Regions from separate parts of the Streptomyces sp. NPDC014733 genome, predicted to be linked through region 4. Evidence: riboswitches for the same ligand, from Rfam matches in the RefSeq annotation. Region 4 holds a riboswitch; each other region holds the start of a gene.

Evidence for each region. Region 4 has a riboswitch for cobalamin ahead of ACF1BH_RS27000 (cobalamin biosynthesis protein). Riboswitches for the same ligand answer to the same signal wherever they lie in the genome.
Region 1: linked by a shared signal. The riboswitch ahead of cobN (cobaltochelatase subunit CobN) and the one ahead of ACF1BH_RS27000 (cobalamin biosynthesis protein) in region 4 are both predicted to bind cobalamin.
Region 2: linked by a shared signal. The riboswitch ahead of ACF1BH_RS14460 (prenyltransferase/squalene oxidase repeat-containing protein) and the one ahead of ACF1BH_RS27000 (cobalamin biosynthesis protein) in region 4 are both predicted to bind cobalamin.
Region 3: linked by a shared signal. The riboswitch ahead of metE (5-methyltetrahydropteroyltriglutamate--homocysteine S-methyltransferase) and the one ahead of ACF1BH_RS27000 (cobalamin biosynthesis protein) in region 4 are both predicted to bind cobalamin.

What each region holds. Positions count from the first base shown of each region.
Region 1 covers NZ_JBIBYO010000019.1:41,511-45,715, reverse strand. The annotation lists gene cobG (precorrin-3B synthase) at 1-1,186, opposite strand, end outside; cobalamin riboswitch at 1,601-1,728, shown strand; gene cobN (cobaltochelatase subunit CobN) at 1,765-4,205, shown strand, end outside.
Region 2 covers NZ_JBIBYO010000005.1:148,496-152,700, forward strand. The annotation lists gene ACF1BH_RS14450 (CbiQ family ECF transporter T component) at 1-303, opposite strand, end outside; gene ACF1BH_RS14455 (SCO2322 family protein) at 300-965, opposite strand; gene ACF1BH_RS14460 (prenyltransferase/squalene oxidase repeat-containing protein) at 965-2,233, opposite strand; cobalamin riboswitch at 2,400-2,541, opposite strand; gene ACF1BH_RS14465 (MBL fold metallo-hydrolase) at 2,741-3,790, opposite strand; gene ACF1BH_RS14470 (aldehyde dehydrogenase) at 4,157-4,205, shown strand, end outside.
Region 3 covers NZ_JBIBYO010000004.1:107,734-111,938, forward strand. The annotation lists gene ACF1BH_RS11875 (LLM class flavin-dependent oxidoreductase) at 57-1,160, opposite strand; gene ACF1BH_RS11880 (VOC family protein) at 1,446-1,814, shown strand; cobalamin riboswitch at 2,103-2,249, shown strand; gene metE (5-methyltetrahydropteroyltriglutamate--homocysteine S-methyltransferase) at 2,425-4,205, shown strand, end outside.
Region 4 covers NZ_JBIBYO010000015.1:108,991-113,195, reverse strand. The annotation lists gene ACF1BH_RS27015 (class II aldolase/adducin family protein) at 1-33, opposite strand, end outside; gene ACF1BH_RS27010 (anion permease) at 692-1,939, shown strand; gene ACF1BH_RS27005 (hypothetical protein) at 1,965-2,213, shown strand; cobalamin riboswitch at 2,392-2,545, shown strand; gene ACF1BH_RS27000 (cobalamin biosynthesis protein) at 2,672-3,670, shown strand; gene ACF1BH_RS26995 (cobyric acid synthase) at 3,667-4,205, shown strand, end outside.

The sequences.
Region 1 (4,205 bases), on a different contig from region 4:
CGGCGACGGCGGACGCGTCGGCCCGTACGTCGGTCAGGGACTTGGCGCACCCGGGGCGCCCGGTGCAGGCGCCGAGCCGGTACCAGGGCGAGTCCGGGTCGGTGACCAGGCCCGCGTCCGCGCACTCCCGCAGCCGGTCCGCGGCCACCGGTGCGGTCAGCCCGGGGACGAGGACGCCGCGCCACGGGGTCAGCCGGAGCGTGCCGTCCCCTTCGGCGGCGGTACGGGCCAGGAGGCGCCACTGTGCGCCGGTCAGCCGCCCCAGCGGCGCCGGGACGCTCAGCGCACGGCGTCCGCCGGGTCCTTCGACGAGGCCGGGCGGCGGGGTGCCGGCACCCCGCCGCGGCCGGGCCGGGACCTCGCCGGACGGAACGTACGCGGCGGGGATCCCGGCGGCGCGCAGCCGCTCGCCGACGGCGCGCACGGTCGGCGCCGCGCCCCCCGGCAGATCCCGGAACCGCCAGGCGCCGCTGCCGCTCGCCTCGACCGCGTCCAGGAAGGCACGGGCGGCACCGAGCGCGGCACGGGCGGCATCGGCACCCGCGATCCGGAGGGCCGGGCCGGGACCGTCGCCGGAGCCGGACCCGTCGCCGGGGTCGCCGGTCCCGCCGAGGAGGAGGAGCGCGGACGCCTCCGGCGCCGCGGCTGCCGGGCCGCCCGGCGCCGCCGGTTCTGCGACCAAGGTCACATCGCCGCCCAGGCCCGCCACATCGCCGCGGCCGTCGTCCAGGACGAAGAGGAAGCGGCCCGAAAGCCGCGTCGTCCACTCCTGTCCGCAGAGCAGTCCGTCCAGCTCACGGGCCCAGCGCCGCACGTCGGCCGGGGTGTGGCGGTCGATTCCGGCGAGCGGTGAGGCGACGAGGTTGCGGACGCGTTCATGGCGGACGGAGGGCAGCAGACCGGCATCGGTCAGCAGCGCGGCCAGCGCGCCGCCGCAGCCGTCGCCGAGGCCGCGCAGCTCCGCGTTGCCGCGCGAGGTGAGGGAGATCCCGCCGTCCCCGAACCGCTCCGCCGCATCCCCCAACGCCCGTGCCTGACGCCCGGTCAACTCCCCTGCGGGCAGCCGGACACGGGCCAGCGCGCCGTCCGCCGCCGCGTGCAGCCGCAGCGCGCCCGGGCAGGCGTCACCGCGCTCGCGCAGCGGTGGCTGGGCCCCGGGGGGCCGGTTCGAGGGGGAGGGCGGCATGGCCGCGAGCATACCGACGCGCCACCGGGGACGACGGTGCCCCGGGCCCCGCCCCGGGCGCCCCGGCGAACCCCCGCGCCCCTGGACGGACACCCCGGAACCGCCCCTCGTACCGCCCCTGATCCGCCCTCGCCGGATCCCTGAGCCGGCCCCCGTACGGGCACCCCGTAGGGGGCCGCGCGCCCCGGACGATCCCCGCGTCGCCCCCGTACGGGCACCCCGTACGGGGTCCGGCTCAGGGGCCCGCCCCGGTCACCTCCCGGGGGCGGGCCCCGCCTGCCACGGCGCCGGTATCCGCCACGGCGCCGGTACCCACCGCGCACCTCGCCACCAAGCCCCCCTCCCCACCGCCCCGACCAGCCCTTACCATTCACTTCGGTGGGTCAGCCGGCCCGCCGACGCCGGAGACGGCGACGAGGGCTTTCCCGACCACGGGGCAGCTCTCAGGGAGGAAGCCCGGTGCGAATCCGGCGCGGTCCCGCCACTGTGAGCCCGGCAGCTGCCGGGTGAGTCAGGAACTCCCGCCGTCCAACGAACCACCCGGGGCGCGGATACCCCGAGGAAGGCTCTGCGCTCGCATGCTTCTGCTGCTGTCGACCTCCGACACCGATCTCCTCAGCGCCCGCGCCGCCGGCGGCCCCGTGCCGTTCCGGCTCGCCAACCCGGCCCGCCTCGACCTCGCCGAACTCCCCGCGCTGCTCGACGGTGTCGACCTCGTCGTGGTCCGCCTCCTCGGCGGCATCCGCGCCTGGGAGGAGGGCCTGAACCTCCTCCTCGCCGAGGACCAGCACCGCCCCGTCGTCGTCCTCTCCGGCGAACAGGCCCCCGACGCCCAGCTGATGGAGGCGTCCACCGTTCCGGTCGGCACCGCCGCCGAGGCGCACGCCTACCTCGCGCACGGCGGGCCCGAGAACCTCGGCCGCCTCGCCCGCTTCCTCTCCGACACCGTCCTGCTGACCGGCCACGGCTTCGAACCGCCGCAGCCCGCGCCGACCTGGGGCGAGCTGGAGCGGCCCGCGGCCCGTACGGACATCGACGGCCCGCTCGTCCCGGTGCTCTACTACCGCGCCCACCACATGAGCGGCAACACCGGCTTCGTCGACGCGCTCTGCACCAAGATCGAGGAGGCCGGGGGCCGCCCGCTGCCGCTCTTCGTCGCCTCGCTGCGCGCACCCGAGCCCGAGCTGATCGACGCGCTGCGCCCGGCCGACGCCATCGTCACCACCGTCCTCGCCGCGGGCGGCACCAAGCCGGCCGAGGCGTCCGCCGGCGGCGACGACGAGTCCTGGGACGCGGGCGCGCTCGCCGCCCTGGACGTGCCGATCCTCCAGGCACTCTGCCTGACGGGTAACCGCGCCGCCTGGGAGGAGAACGACGAGGGCCTCTCGCCGCTGGACGCCGCCACCCAGATCGCCGTACCCGAGTTCGACGGCCGCCTGATCACCGTCCCGTTCTCCTTCAAGGAGATCGACGAGGACGGTCTGCCGACGTACGCCGCCGACCCCGAGCGCGCCGCCCGCGTCGCCGGGATCGCCGTCCGCCACGCCCGCCTGCGCCACATCCCGGCGAAGGACAAGAAGCTGGCACTGGTCCTCTCCGCGTACCCCACCAAGCACTCCCGCATCGGCAACGCCGTCGGCCTCGACACCCCCGCCTCCGCCGTCGCCCTCCTGCGCCGCCTGCGTGAGGAGGGCTACGACTTCGGTGACGAGGACGTACCGGGTCTCGCCTCCGGTGACGGCGACGAGCTGATCTACGCCCTCATCGAGGCGGGCGGCCACGACCAGGAGTGGCTGACCGAGGAACAGCTCGCCAAGAACCCGGTCCGGATCCCCGCCGCCGACTACAAGCGCTGGTACGCCACGCTCCCCCAGGAGCTGCGCGACTCCGTCGAGCAGCACTGGGGCCCGCCGCCCGGCGAGATGTTCCTCGACCGCTCCCGCAACCCGGAGGGCGACATCGTCCTCGCCGCCCTGCGCCGCGGCAACCTGCTGATCCTCATCCAGCCGCCGCGCGGCTTCGGCGAGAACCCGATCGCGATCTACCACGACCCCGATCTGCCGCCGTCCCACCACTACCTGGCCGCCTACCGCTGGATCGCCGCCTCCGCCGACGACGGCGGCTTCGGCGCCGACGCGATGATCCACCTCGGCAAGCACGGCAACCTGGAGTGGCTGCCCGGCAAGAACGCGGGCCTCTCCGCCGCCTGCGGCCCGGACGCCGCCCTCGGCGACCTGCCGCTGATCTACCCGTTCCTCGTCAACGACCCCGGCGAGGGCACCCAGGCCAAGCGCCGCGTCCACGCCACCCTCGTCGACCACCTCGTCCCGCCGATGGCACGCGCCGACTCGTACGGCGACATCGCCCGCCTGGAACAACTCCTCGACGAATACGCGCAGATCAGCGCCATGGACCCGGCGAAGCTCCCGGCGATCCGCGCGCAGATCTGGACCCTCATCCAGGCCGCCAGGCTCGACCACGACCTCGGCCTTGAGGCCCGCCCCGACGACGACGGCTTCGACGATTTCCTGCTGCACGTCGACGGCTGGCTCTGCGAGGTCAAGGACGCCCAGATCCGTGACGGTCTGCACGTCCTGGGCGCCGCCCCGACCGGTGAGGCGCGCGTCAACCTCGTCCTCGCGATCCTCCGCGCCCGCCAGATCTGGGGCGGTACGTCCGCGCTGCCCGGGCTGCGGGAGGCGCTGGGCCTGGACGAGTCCGCCGCGACCCGCACCGCCGCCGACGACGCGGAGGAGCGCGCCCGCGCCCTCGTCCAGGCGATGGAGGCCGCCGGCTGGGCGCCGTCCGCCGTCGCCGAGGTGGCCGCCGGGCAGCCCGAACAGGTCGCCGCGATCCTCGGCTTCGCCGCCCGCGAGGTCGTCCCGCGCCTCGCCGGGACCACCACCGAGATCGACCACGCCGTCCACGCCCTGAACGGCGGCTTCGTCCCCGCGGGCCCGTCCGGCTCCCCGCTGCGCGGCCTGGTCAACGTCCTGCCGACCGGCCGCAACTTCTACTC
Region 2 (4,205 bases), on a different contig from region 4:
GGGCAGCGGCAGCTCCGGCAGCGTCACCAGGGTGTGCGTCCCCGGGATCGGCGACCCCAGCAGGAACGCGAAGACCAGCCGGATGCCCAGCACCAGCAGCCCCAGCTTCACGAACGCGCCGTACGACCGGGCCCACGGCGCATCCGTCCGGCGCGCCGCCACGACATACCCGGCCACCGCGATCAGCAGCCCCAGCAGCAGCGGATTGGTCGTCCGCGACGCCGCCGCGGCCAGCCCCAGCGCCCACAGCCACCAGGCGCCCGCGTGCAGCGCCGTGCTCCGGGTGGCCTGCGGCGCCCTCATCCGCGCCGGCGACGGGTCTGCCACACCGCCGCCGCACCCAGCACCACGACCGCCGCGCCGCCACCGATCAGCCCGGCCGACGGCCCGCCGTCGCCGTCCGCCCCGGCCGCCGGCGCACCCGACGCCTCCGGCGCGGACTTCCCCCCACCGCTCACCTGCTCCGCGCACCCCGCCTTCGGATACCCGGCGACGCCGCACAGCAGCCCCTGCGCGTCGTACCGCAGCGGCTTCGCCACCGCGGCCAGCGCCTCACCGGCCGACGCGTCCTCGGGCACCCGCGCACACGCGGTCCGCTCCTTCGGCGGCCGCTCACCCTCCGGCGCGTCCGCCGCCGACCCGAAGTCGACGACGACACCGACCCGCTTCGTCCCGGAGTGCCGCGGCGTCCCGGAACACAGCTTCCCGAAATCGGCCGCGGCCCGCGGCCGGGCCACCGCGGACGACTCCGCGCTGACCGTGAACCGGAAACCGGCCACCGCGCCGTCCGCGGGCCGCAGCGTCGCCGGACCCTGCGTCGCGTACGCCCAGGTGCCGTCCGCGCCGTCCCAGAACGACCAGTACCGGTACGCCTGCCCCTGGGCCTGCGCCGGGCCCGCGCCCAGCGCCGATATGGCTCCGGCCAGCGCCAGCGCCAGCACACCGGCCCACCGCGCACGCCGCATCACTGCCCGCGCTTCCGGCGGCCGCTCATGAGGAACCCGATGCCCGCACCCGCGGCGAGCCCCACCGGCACCAGCCACCATGCGCTGATCGACCCGGTGCCCTTCTCCTTCGGCACCGCCTTCTCGCCGGCCTGCGACGGCTTCGGGCCGGTCGCGTTCAACGCCGCCACCAGGTCCGTACCGCCGAAGTCCCGCGGGTCGGTGCCCGTGGCGTGCGCGGCGAGGACCAGCTGCGCATACGCCGCCGGACCGGCCGGCTTCGCCCACGCCGGGCCGTTCTTCTCCAGCCACGCCAGCGGCTTCCGCGCCGCCGCGCCGTGCCCGCCGGCGGCCAGCGCCACCACCGCGTCCGCGGTGTTCCCGACGTCCGGCTGCGGCTTCGCGCCCGGCATCGCCGACATCAGGTGCTGCCCGTGGGCGTCCATCTCCCTCACCAGGTACGCGCTCGCCCCGGACGCGGCGGACCGCAGCGCGGCAGGGTCCGCCCCGGACGGCTCCTTCTTCCCGTCGCCGCACTCCGGCGCGGCCACCGGGGTGTCCGCGTCCTTGCCCGCCGCCGGGACGACGAAGCCCTTGCCGAGCGCACCGGTCGCCGCGGCGGCCGAGGCGTCCGCGTTGGCCGCCGCGCCCTTGAGCTGGAAGGTGAACGCACCCCGCTCGGCGGGCTTCACCGCGCACCCGAGCCGGAACGTCAGCAGCCCCTCGTACGGCGTGTGCCCCTTCGGCGACGTCACCTTCGCCGGGTCCTGGCCCGCCGCGGTGAGCGCGCCGATGACCACCGCGGTGGAGTTGGCGTCGCTCGCCGACCCGGGCAGCGACGGCCAGCCGCCGTCGTCGTTCTGCACCGACTTCAGCCAGTGCACCGCCTTCTCCACGGTCGCGCCGTGCCCGCCGAGCGCCGCCAGCGCCTGGACCGCCGCACCCGTCTGGTTGGTGTCCCGCATCGTCGAGGCGCCGCACGCCTTCGCGGTGTCGGCGCGGTACGCGGTGAACGCGCCGTCGGCGCACTGCTGGCCGGTCAGCCAGTCCACGGCCGCCGCGGCGGGCTCGACCCGCACGGTGTGCTGGGCGAGCAGCGCCAGCGACTGCCGCCACACGCCGTCGTACTGCGGATCGCCGGAGCCGTACAGGCCCGCGGGCAACTTGGGGGAGGGCGTCGGAGCGGCGAACGCGGTGGGCGCGGTCGCCGCGACGGGTACGAGCGCCGCGGCGCACACCACGGCGGCGCGGCGCAGCAGCGCGGCGCGGGAAGGGGCCAGGGGGGCCATCGTCGGTGCCTCTCAGTCGGTTCGCTCGGGGCGTCGCGGGGTGGGTGGCCACGCTCGGCCGTCCACCTCGCGACGGCCGGGGCCGTACACGAGGGCACCGGGCTCAGCTCCGTATACCTCGACGGTGCCGCCACCGGCGGGCCGCCGCACGCGGCCCGCCGGTGGCGGGAGCCTGTCGCGCCCCCTCGGGTGTTCCGGCTCGGACGGGGCGCGCGCACGGCGCACGTCCGCCCTGACGGTTGCGGGTCAGCGCCGGATTTTCACCGGCTTCCCCCGATCAGGCACGCATGGAGTTGTCCGCACATTTTAGCGGTCACCCGACCGGACCCACCGGGGACGGGGGTGCCGGCCACGGCCTCACGAGGGGCCGCGGGGTGCGGCGGGCACCGTCGTGGGGCGGCCGCGCGGGCCCGGCGCCACACGGCGAGACGGCCGTCCCGGGCACGCCGCCACCGGGGCACGCCGGCGGGCCCGGCCCCCGTCGGACGCCCCGCCGTGTCGTACGCCTCACACCGCCCGGTACGTCACCGGATCCGACCCGGGCACCGCCGCCGCCCGGCCCAGCACCGTCAGCCGCCGCAGATGCGCCTCGGCCTCCGCCACCGCGATGTTCCGCGAGGCGTACGGGATCCGCTCCCACGGCCGGTTCCACTCCATCGCCACCGTCAGCTGCCACAGCGTCAACGGCTCCGCCAGCAGCCGCACCAGCCCGCCGAGCCGCGCCTCGTGGTGCGCCAGCAGCGCCCGGGCCCGCCCCGCCGCATCGGTGAACGGATGCTGATGCGCGGGCAGCACCTCCGCCGGGGCGAGCCGCGCCACCCGCTCCAGCGACGCGAGGTAGTCGCCCAGCGGATCGGTCGGCGCCTCGCCCGGACTCTCGTACACCCCGATGTGCGGGCTGATCCCCGGCAGCAGATGATCACCGGAGAACAGCCGCCCGAACCCGGCGCCCGGACCGTCCCCGCGCGCCCCCGGAGCCCGCCCCGGATGCGCCTCCTCCAGATGCAGGCAGACATGCCCGGGCGTGTGCCCCGGCGTCCAGACGGCACGCAACCGGCGGCCGGGCAGCTCCAGCAGCTCCCCCGGGGCGAGGTGCCGGTCCGGCACCGCCGCCCGCCGGCCGGGCAACTCCCCGCCGCGTGCCGACCGCAACGGCGCGAGGTGCTCCTCCGGCGCCCCGGCGGCGGCCAGCTTCGCCAGCAGCTGCGCCCGCCAGGCGGCGGGCCGCGCCTCCCGGGTGCGCCGGACGATGTCGGCGTCCGCCTCGTGCATCGCGATCCAGGCACCGGACGCCTCCCGCACCGCGCCGGACAACCCGTGGTGGTCGGGGTGGTGGTGGGTGAGCAGCACCCCGTGGATGTCGGCGACGGCGAAGCCGCAGGCGGTGATCCCGGCGGTCAGCGCGGACCAGGAGGCGGGGTCGTCCCAGCCGGTGTCGATGAGCACCGGCCCGCGGTCGGTCTCCAGGAGGTGGACGAGGGTGTGGCCGAGCGGATTGCCGGGCAGCGGCACGGAGATGCTCCACACCCCGCCCCGGTGGTCGGTCACCTGCGTCATCCCGGTCCCCTCCCGGTGTGCCCGCCCGTCGGTTCACGTCCGCACGCACGCACCGGCCTCGCCGCGAACCGATGCGCGACGGCACTATAACGAGAACGCGTTCTCATGTACCGGTGGCCGCGGTGGTGACATCGGCACGGGCCCCGCCGCCGGTTCCCGGAGCCCTGTGGACTCCTGCTCCGGCAGGTGGTATCAGTTCAACGACCCATAACTGACGCGCCGTCAGAACCGCTGGGTGCCGCCCCGCCCGACCCGGCGGGCGGCCCGCGACGGCGCCGGACACGCATGACGCGCAGGCAGTTGACGGAAGCTACCGCCCCGCTCCCGGACACCGGACGGGGCGGCCGACCGCGGGAGGCGGCAGCCATGAGCGACCTCGTCGAACACGGCAAGCTCTACATAGGCGGTGCACTCG
Region 3 (4,205 bases), on a different contig from region 4:
CGGACCGGCCGCCCGCGGCGCGGGGGGGGCCGGTCCGTACGTGCCGGGTGGTCTCGCTACGTGGCCTCCGGGCCGGCGCCGGGGTCCGCCTCCCGGGCCGCGACGGCCGGGTGGCGGGGTGCCGAGTCGGGTACCCCGGCCGGGCGGAGGGCCGCGAATTCCTTGCGGAGGACGGGGACGACCTCACCGCCGAGCAGATCGAGCTGTTCCAGGACGGTCTTCAGCGGCAATCCGGCGTGGTCCATCAGGAACAGCTGACGCTGGTAGTCGCCGACGGCGTCGCGGAAGCCGAGGGTCCGCTCGATGACCTGCTGCGGTGAGCCGACGGTCAGCGGCGTCTGCTCCGTGAACTCCTCCAGGGAAGGACCGTGCCCGTAGACCGGCGCGTTGTCGAAGTACGGGCGGAACTCACGGACCGCGTCCTGGGAGTTGGCGCGCAGGAACGCCTGGCCGCCGAGGCCGACGATGGCCTGGTCGGGGGCGCCGTGGCCGTGGTGGGTGAAGCGCTGCCGGTAGAGGCGGATCATCCGCTGGGTGTGGGACATGGGCCAGAAGATGTTGTTGTGGAAGAAGCCGTCGCCGTAGTACGCGGCCTGTTCCGCGATCTCCGGGGAGCGGATCGAACCGTGCCAGACGAACGGGGGAACGCCGTCCAGCGGCCGGGGCGTGGCGGTGAAGCCCTGCAGCGGACCGCGGAACTTGCCCTCCCAGTCGACCACGTCCTCCCGCCAGAGCCGGTGCAGCAGCGCGTAGTTCTCGATGGCGAGCGGGATGCCCTGGCGGATGTCCTGGCCGAACCAGGGGTAGACGGGCCCGGTGTTGCCGCGGCCCAGCATCAGGTCGACGCGGCCGTCGGCTAGGTGCTGGAGGTAGGCGAAGTCCTCGGCGATCTTCACGGGGTCGTTGGTGGTGATCAGCGTGGTGGAGGTGGACAGGACGATCCGTTCGGTGCGGGCCGCCAGATACCCGAGGAGGGTGGTGGGCGACGACGGTACGAACGGCGGATTGTGGTGCTCGCCGGTGGCGAACACGTCCAGACCGACCTCCTCGGCCTTGGCCGCGATGGCGAGCGTGGCCTTGATGCGCTCGTGCTCGCTCGGCGTACGGCCGGTGGTCGGGTCGGTCGTCACATCGCCGACGGTGAAGATGCCGAACTCCATGGTGACCGCCTCGCTCGGTTGCGTACTCAGGGTGCGGCCGCCCGCCCCGGTACTGCGGGACGACCGGCCGCCCGGTCTCCGGGACCGTCCGGACACCGGCCCTCGGCCCGGCCGGTCCCGGCCTCCGTGCCACCGGGCCCACGCCACAGCCAGGGTGTCATGCCACCCGTACGGCGGCATTCCGGGCCGGAGCGGGCGGCGAGCGCGGACCGGTCGCGGCGCCCGGGCGCGCTTTCCCGTCCGCTCCCCCGCACGGCGCGCCGTGCGGTGCGGGAGACTCGGCCCATGCTGACAGTGGGTTCCGTGGTGTTGGGGGTCTCGGACGTGCGCCGGGCCGCGGCGTTCTGGGGCGAGGCGCTGGGATACGTCCCCCGCGAGGAGATCGAGGACGACTGGGCGGTCCTCGTACCGGCCGCCGGGCACGGTGTGCAGGTGGCGCTGGGCCGGAGCGTGACGCCGGTCCAGGAGCGGCCGCGGGTCCATCTGGACCTCTACGCCGGGGACGCCGCCGACCAGGCCGCCGAGGTCGAACGGCTGGTGGGGCTGGGCGCCCGGCGGGTGGCGTGGGACCTCGCGCCGGACGACGCCGACTTCGTCGTCCTCGCCGACCCGGAGGGCAACCGCTTCTGCGTCATCGACACCGGGCGGCACTGAGCAGGACCGGCGGGCCGGTACCCGCACCGGCCCGCCCCGCCGGGAAGCCCCGGCGCACCCCGCCCCTCCCCCGCCACCGGGCACGGCACGGAGGCGCCCGCACGGGGGGGGCGGGGGCGGAGGGGCGGGAGACGCGCGGGCGGTTTCCCCGCCCTCGCGCTTTTCATGCGGGCGAGGGGCGTGTCCCACCTCACCGTCCGGAGGGCGGACGCACCGCCACCGCGGCGCCGGTCGGCCCGTAGGGTGGCCGGTGCAGCTGGTTCGCCCCGTCCGCCAGGCGGGTCGTCGTAAGAGGGAACCCGGTGGGAATCCGGGACTGCCCCGCAGCGGTGAGCGGGAACGACCGCCGTCATACGCACTGGGTCCGCAGGGCCCGGGAAGCGACGGCCAGTAGGTGTCCTCCTCCGAAGGACGTGCCCGCGAGTCCGAAGACCTGCCACCTGCCCGGGTGCGCACCCCGCGTGCCCGGACATCCCGGTGACCTCGTGGGCGGGTCGGCGTACACACACCAGGCGGAGGACCGCGCGGTCGTTTCCGTCCGGTCCGTCACCCCTTCGCGCTCCGTCCCGTCGCCGGGATCTCAGGGATTCATCTCGCGAAGGAGATCTCCGTGACCACCGAGTCCGCAGCCGCGGGAGCACGGGCCACCGTGTACGGCTACCCCCGTCAGGGGCAGAACCGGGAACTGAAGAAGGCCGTCGAGGGGTACTGGAAGGGCCGCGTCACCGCCGACGCGCTGCGCGCCACCGCCGCCGAGCTGCGTCGCACCCACTGGCAGCAGCTGGCCGACGCCGGTATCGGCACGGTCCCGACCGGCGACTTCTCGTACTACGACCATGTCCTCGACACCACCGTCATGGTGGGTGCGATCCCCGAGCGGCACCGCGAGGCCGTCGCCGCCGGCGCTTCCCCGCATTCCCCGCTCCGCCCGGACCCGGGATGCCCCCTTGACGTCTACTTCGCCATGGCGCGCGGTACGCAGGACGTCGCGCCGCTGGAGATGACCAAGTGGTTCGACACCAACTACCACTACCTGGTGCCCGAGCTGGGTCCGAACACGGTGTTCACGGCCGACTCCGGCAAGCAGGTGGGCGAGCTGACGGAGGCCCTGGCGCTGGGGCTGACGGCCCGTCCGGTGCTGGTGGGCCCGGTCACCTACCTCCTGCTGGCGAAGCCCGCCCCCGGGGTGGCCGCGGACTTCGACCCGCTGACGCTGCTGGACCGGCTGCTGCCGGTCTACGCCGAGGTCCTGGCCGATCTGCGGGCCGCCGGTGCCGGTTGGGTACAGCTGGACGAGCCTGCGCTGGTGGCGGACCGTACGCCCGCCGAACTGAACGCCGCCGCCCGCGCCTACCGTGCGCTGGGCGCCCTCACCGACCGGCCGAAGCTCCTCGTCGCCTCCTACTTCGACCGGCTCGGCGACGCGCTGCCGGTGCTGGCGAAGGCGCCGGTGGACGGGCTGGCACTGGACTTCACCGGGCCCGCCGCCGCCAACCTCGACGCGCTCGCCGCCGTCGGCGGGCTGCCCGGCAAGCGGCTGGTGGCCGGGGTCGTCGACGGCCGCAACATCTGGGTCAACGATCTGACCGCGTCGCTGACCACCCTCGGCACGCTGCTGGGGCTCGCCGACCGGGTCGACGTCGCGGCCTCCTGCTCGCTGCTGCACGTCCCCCTCGACACCACCGCCGAGCGGGACATCGACCCGCAGGTCCTGCGCTGGCTCGCCTTCGCCCGCCAGAAGGCCGCCGAGGTCGTCACCCTCGCCGAGGGCCTGGCGCGCGGCACCGGCGCGATCGCCGCCGAACTGGTCGCCAACAAGGCCGACCTGGCGTCCCGGGCGCGCTCCCCCCTCACCCGTGACCCGGTGGTCCGCGCCCGCGCCGCCGCCGTCACCGACGCGGACGCCCGCCGCTCGGAGCCGTACGCCGAGCGGGCCGCCGCCCAACGCGCCCACCTGGGACTGCCGCTGCTGCCGACGACGACCATCGGCTCGTTCCCGCAGACCACCGAGGTGCGCACCGCGCGGGCCGACCTGCGGGCCGGGCGGATCGGCACCGAAGGGTACGAGGAGCGGATCCGCACCGAGATCCGCGAGGTGCTGGCCTTCCAGGAGAAGGCCGGGCTGGACGTCCTGGTGCACGGCGAGCCCGAGCGCAACGACATGGTCCAGTACTTCGCCGAGCAGCTGACCGGCTACCTCGCCACGCGGCACGGATGGGTCCAGTCGTACGGCACCCGCTACGTCCGGCCGCCGATCCTGGCCGGCGACGTCTCCCGCCCCGGGCCGATGACGGTGCGCTGGACGACGTATGCGCAGTCCTGCACCGAGCGGCCCGTCAAGGGGATGCTGACCGGTCCGGTGACCATGCTGGCCTGGTCGTTCGTCCGCGA
Region 4 (4,205 bases):
CGGGTGCGGGGCGGGAGCGCCGGTACGGGGCACGGTTTCTTCCTCCGGGTGCGTGGACGGGCGAGCGGGCGGGATGCCGTCACCGTACGGGCCGGGCCGGGGGCGGGCGGCCGTCCCGGAGGCCGGTCGGTCCGGGCGCGGGTCCGTCACCGTACGGGCCGGGCCGGGGAGGTGCGGGCGCTCCGGGGGTTCGTCAGCGGGGGGGCGCCACCGTACGGGCCGGTCGGCGCGACCGTTCCGGGGAGCCGGTTCCCGCGGTGGGCCGGCGTGGTGCGGGTCGGGCGTACGGAAGCTCGGGGAGCGCCGCGGCGTGCGCCGCGCTCGAACAACGGGGTGCCCACGGAGGCAGGCGCGGGGCCGGGTGTTCCGGCCAGGTGCGCGGGTCGGGCGGGAGCCGGGGGATCGCACCGGGTCCGGGCGGGCGCGGGGTGCGGGCACGCCGTTCACCAGCGGGGTGACGCACTGCGACGGGGTCGTTCGGATGCCGTGCACGCGCCGGGGATCAAGCCGGATTCGGGCCGTGCGGCAGCACATTCGCGCCACATACGGATGGTGTGGAAGTGACGTGTGAGATACCTCCTCCCGAACACTGCGGTGGTGTCATTGCCGGGCCCGGCCACGTTCACCTCCCGTTCACCCACCCTTCGTACGTTTCCGGCGTCACTGACCATCGAACTGATTGCCTGGGTGAATGGAACACATCACGCTTCTCATCGGGATCGTGATCGTCACGGCCTTGGTGTTCGACTTTACGAACGGCTTCCACGACACGGCCAACGCCATGGCCACCACCATCTCCACCGGCGCGCTGCAGCCCAAGATCGCGGTGGCGATGTCGGCGGTCCTCAACCTCGTCGGCGCGTTCCTGTCCGTGGAGGTCGCCAAGACCATCTCCGGCGGGATCATCGACGAAAGCGCCGGCATCAGACCTGAAGTGATCTTCGCCGGTCTGGTCGGCGCGATCGTCTGGAACCTCCTCACCTGGCTCGCCGGCCTCCCCTCCAGCTCCTCCCACGCCCTGTTCGGTGGTCTGATCGGCGCCACGCTGGTGTCCGTGGGCACCAACGGTGTGCACGGCGGCGCCGTCGTGATGAAGGTCCTCATCCCGGCCGTGGCCGCCCCGGTGGTCGCCGGTATCGCGTCGATGGCCGCGACCCGGCTGACGTACCGGCTGGCCCGGGGCCGCGACGAGCAGGAGACCGCCAAGGGCTACCGCGCCGGGCAGATCGCCTCGGCGGCGCTGGTCTCGCTGGCGCACGGCACGAACGACGCCCAGAAGACGATGGGTGTGATCACGCTCGCGCTGATCACCGGCGGTGTGGTCGCCCCGCACGCCGACCCGCCGCTGTGGGTCATCGCGTCGGCCGGTATGGCCATCGCCCTCGGCACCTACCTGGGCGGCTGGCGGATCATCCGCACGATGGGCAAGGGCATCACCGACATCCAGCCGCCGCAGGGCTTCGCCGCCCAGACCGGCGCCGCGGCCACCATCCTGGCCTCCTCCCACCTCGGCTTCGCGCTCTCCACCACCCAGGTCTGCTCGGGCTCGGTGATGGGTTCGGGTCTGGGCCGCAAGGGCGGTGTGGTGCGCTGGTCGACGGCGGTGCGGATGGTCGTGGCCTGGTGCCTGACGCTGCCGGCCGCGGGCCTGGTCTCCGCCGGTGCCGCGCTCCTGGCCGACCAGGGCGACTGGGGCGTGACCGCCGTCGCGATCCTCGCGCTCGGCATCTGCGGCGCCATCTGGGCCGCGTCCCGCCGCAAGCCCATCGACCACACCAACGTCAACGCGTCCGAGGTCACGGAGCCGCCCGGTGTGGTCACCGCGGCCCTCCAGACGGTCACCCCTCCCCCGGCCGGGTCGCTCACGCCCATCGAGGGCGAGGAGGCCGCCCCCGCCGCGAGCGCCCCGCGCGCCACGACCGCGACAGCCGCCGGCTGACCGCCCGAACCTGAGGAACCACAGCATGAGCATCGACTGGGCAGCTCTCGGCCAGGTCTTCGGCGTCACCCTGGTGGTGACGGTCGGGATCGTGGGCCTGTTCACGGTCGGCATCGTCGGCACGGCCCGCACCCGGACCGAGGGCGCGGCCGCCACGGCGGGTGCCGCGGGCACCGACGCCCCGGGCACCGGCGCGCGGATCGGTGGCCTCGCCGCCTACGCGGTCTGCGCGGCCGCGGTGGCGTACGGCATCTATCTGATCGTCGCCGCCTGATCCGTCCGGCGGCCCGCACGGCGCCCGGTCACCGCAACCCGCGGTGGCCGGGCGCCGTGCGTCGTACGGGGTCTGTGGCCTCCGCCACAAGCCCCGCGGTACCACGGCGTCGCAGGTCACGGGCGAGTTGACGGGGTTGGCGGGGCATGGTGGACTTCCCACGCCAATCGGCGACAGCAGAGGAAGTCCGGTGTGAATCCGGCGCGGTCCCGCCACTGTCACCGGGGAGCGTTCCTCCGACGAAGGTCACGGTCCGCCTCGTGCACGCCCGACGGGCGCGCGCCAGGGCCGGAAGGCCGGGGGAAGCGCCGATCCGGGGAGCCAGGAGACTCCTGTCGCCGTCACGTCGAACCAGGGCGCGGACCCTGAGTGAGGACATACCGCCATGCCTGGCCGCCCGTGCAGATCCTTCCGTGTGCCGTCGGAGTTCCGTCGAGGCGTGACGGCGGTCTGATCCGATGCGTGCCGAACACGCCACCTACGCGTGCGGTGCGGCCCTGGGCTTTCTCGGCGATCTGCTCGCCGCCGACCCGCGGCGCGGCCACCCGGTGGCCGCCTTCGGGCGCGGTGCGGCAGCCGTCGAGGCCCGGCTCTGGCGCGACCACCGCGGCCGTGGCGCCCTCCACACCCTGCTCTGCGCGGGCGGCGCGACCGCCGGCGCCGCGCTGCTGACGCGCGCGGTACGCGGCGCGGCGCCCGTCCCCTCCCCCGCCCGGACCGCCGCCACCACCGCGCTGACCGCCGCCACCGTCTGGTCGGTGCTGGGCGGCACCTCGCTGGGCCGGGAGGCGCGGGCCGTCGGCGACGCGCTGGCCGCCGGGGACCTCGACCGGGCACGGCGGCGGCTGCCGCATCTGTGCGGCCGCGATCCGCAGGCGCTGGACGGGCCGCAGATGGCGCGGGCGGTCGTCGAGTCCGTCGCGGAGAACACCTCGGACGCGGTGGTGGGCGCGCTGGTGTGGGGCGCCGTCGGCGGCGTCCCGGGCCTGGTGGCGTTCCGGGCGGTGAACACCCTGGACGCGATGGTGGGTCACAAGTCGCCCCGCCACCGCCGGTTCGGCTGGGCCTCGGCGCGGCTGGACGACGTCGCCGGGTGGCCCGGCTCACGGCTGACCGCCGCGCTCACCGTGCTCGCCGCCCCCGACCGGCGCGGCGCCGCACGGGCCTGGCGCCGCGACGGCGGGGCCCATCCGAGCCCCAACGCGGGCCCGGTGGAGGCGTCGTTCGCGGGTGCGCTCGGCGTACGGCTCGGCGGGACGCTGGCGTACGGCGGACGGGTCGAGCACCGGCCGCGGCTGAACGGCGGGGGCCGTCCCGTCGCGACCGAGGACATCGCGCGGGCGGTGCGGCTCTCGCGCCGGGTGAGCGCGCTGGCGTTGACGGTGACGGTGGCCGGGCGGCTGCTGGCGGGCGCGGCGCGTCCGGCCCTCGCCCGGCGGAAGGGCAGGAGCGGATGACCGGCGGCGGGTTGCTGATCGCGGGGACCACCTCCGACGCGGGCAAGAGCGTGGTGACCGCGGGGATCTGCCGCTGGCTGGTGCGGCAGGGCGTGGACGTCGCCCCGTTCAAGGCGCAGAACATGTCGCTGAACTCGTTCGTGACGCGGGACGGCGCGGAGATCGGCCGGGCGCAGGCGATGCAGGCGGCGGCCGCCCGGGTGGAGCCGTCGGCGCTGATGAACCCGGTGCTGCTCAAGCCGGGCGGGGACCGCAGCAGCCAGGTGGTGCTGCTCGGCAAACCGGTCGGCGAGATGAGCGCGCAGGGGTACTTCGGGCGCCCCGGCAGCGGCGCGCGGCCCGGTGGACGCGCGGAGCTGCTGGCGACCGTCACCGACTGCCTGGCCGAGTTGCGGCGCACCCACGACGTGGTGATCTGCGAGGGCGCGGGCTCCCCGGCGGAGATCAATCTGCGGCGCACCGACATCGTCAACATGGGCATCGCACGCGCCGGGCGGCTGCCGGTGGTGGTGGTCGGCGACATCGACCGCGGCGG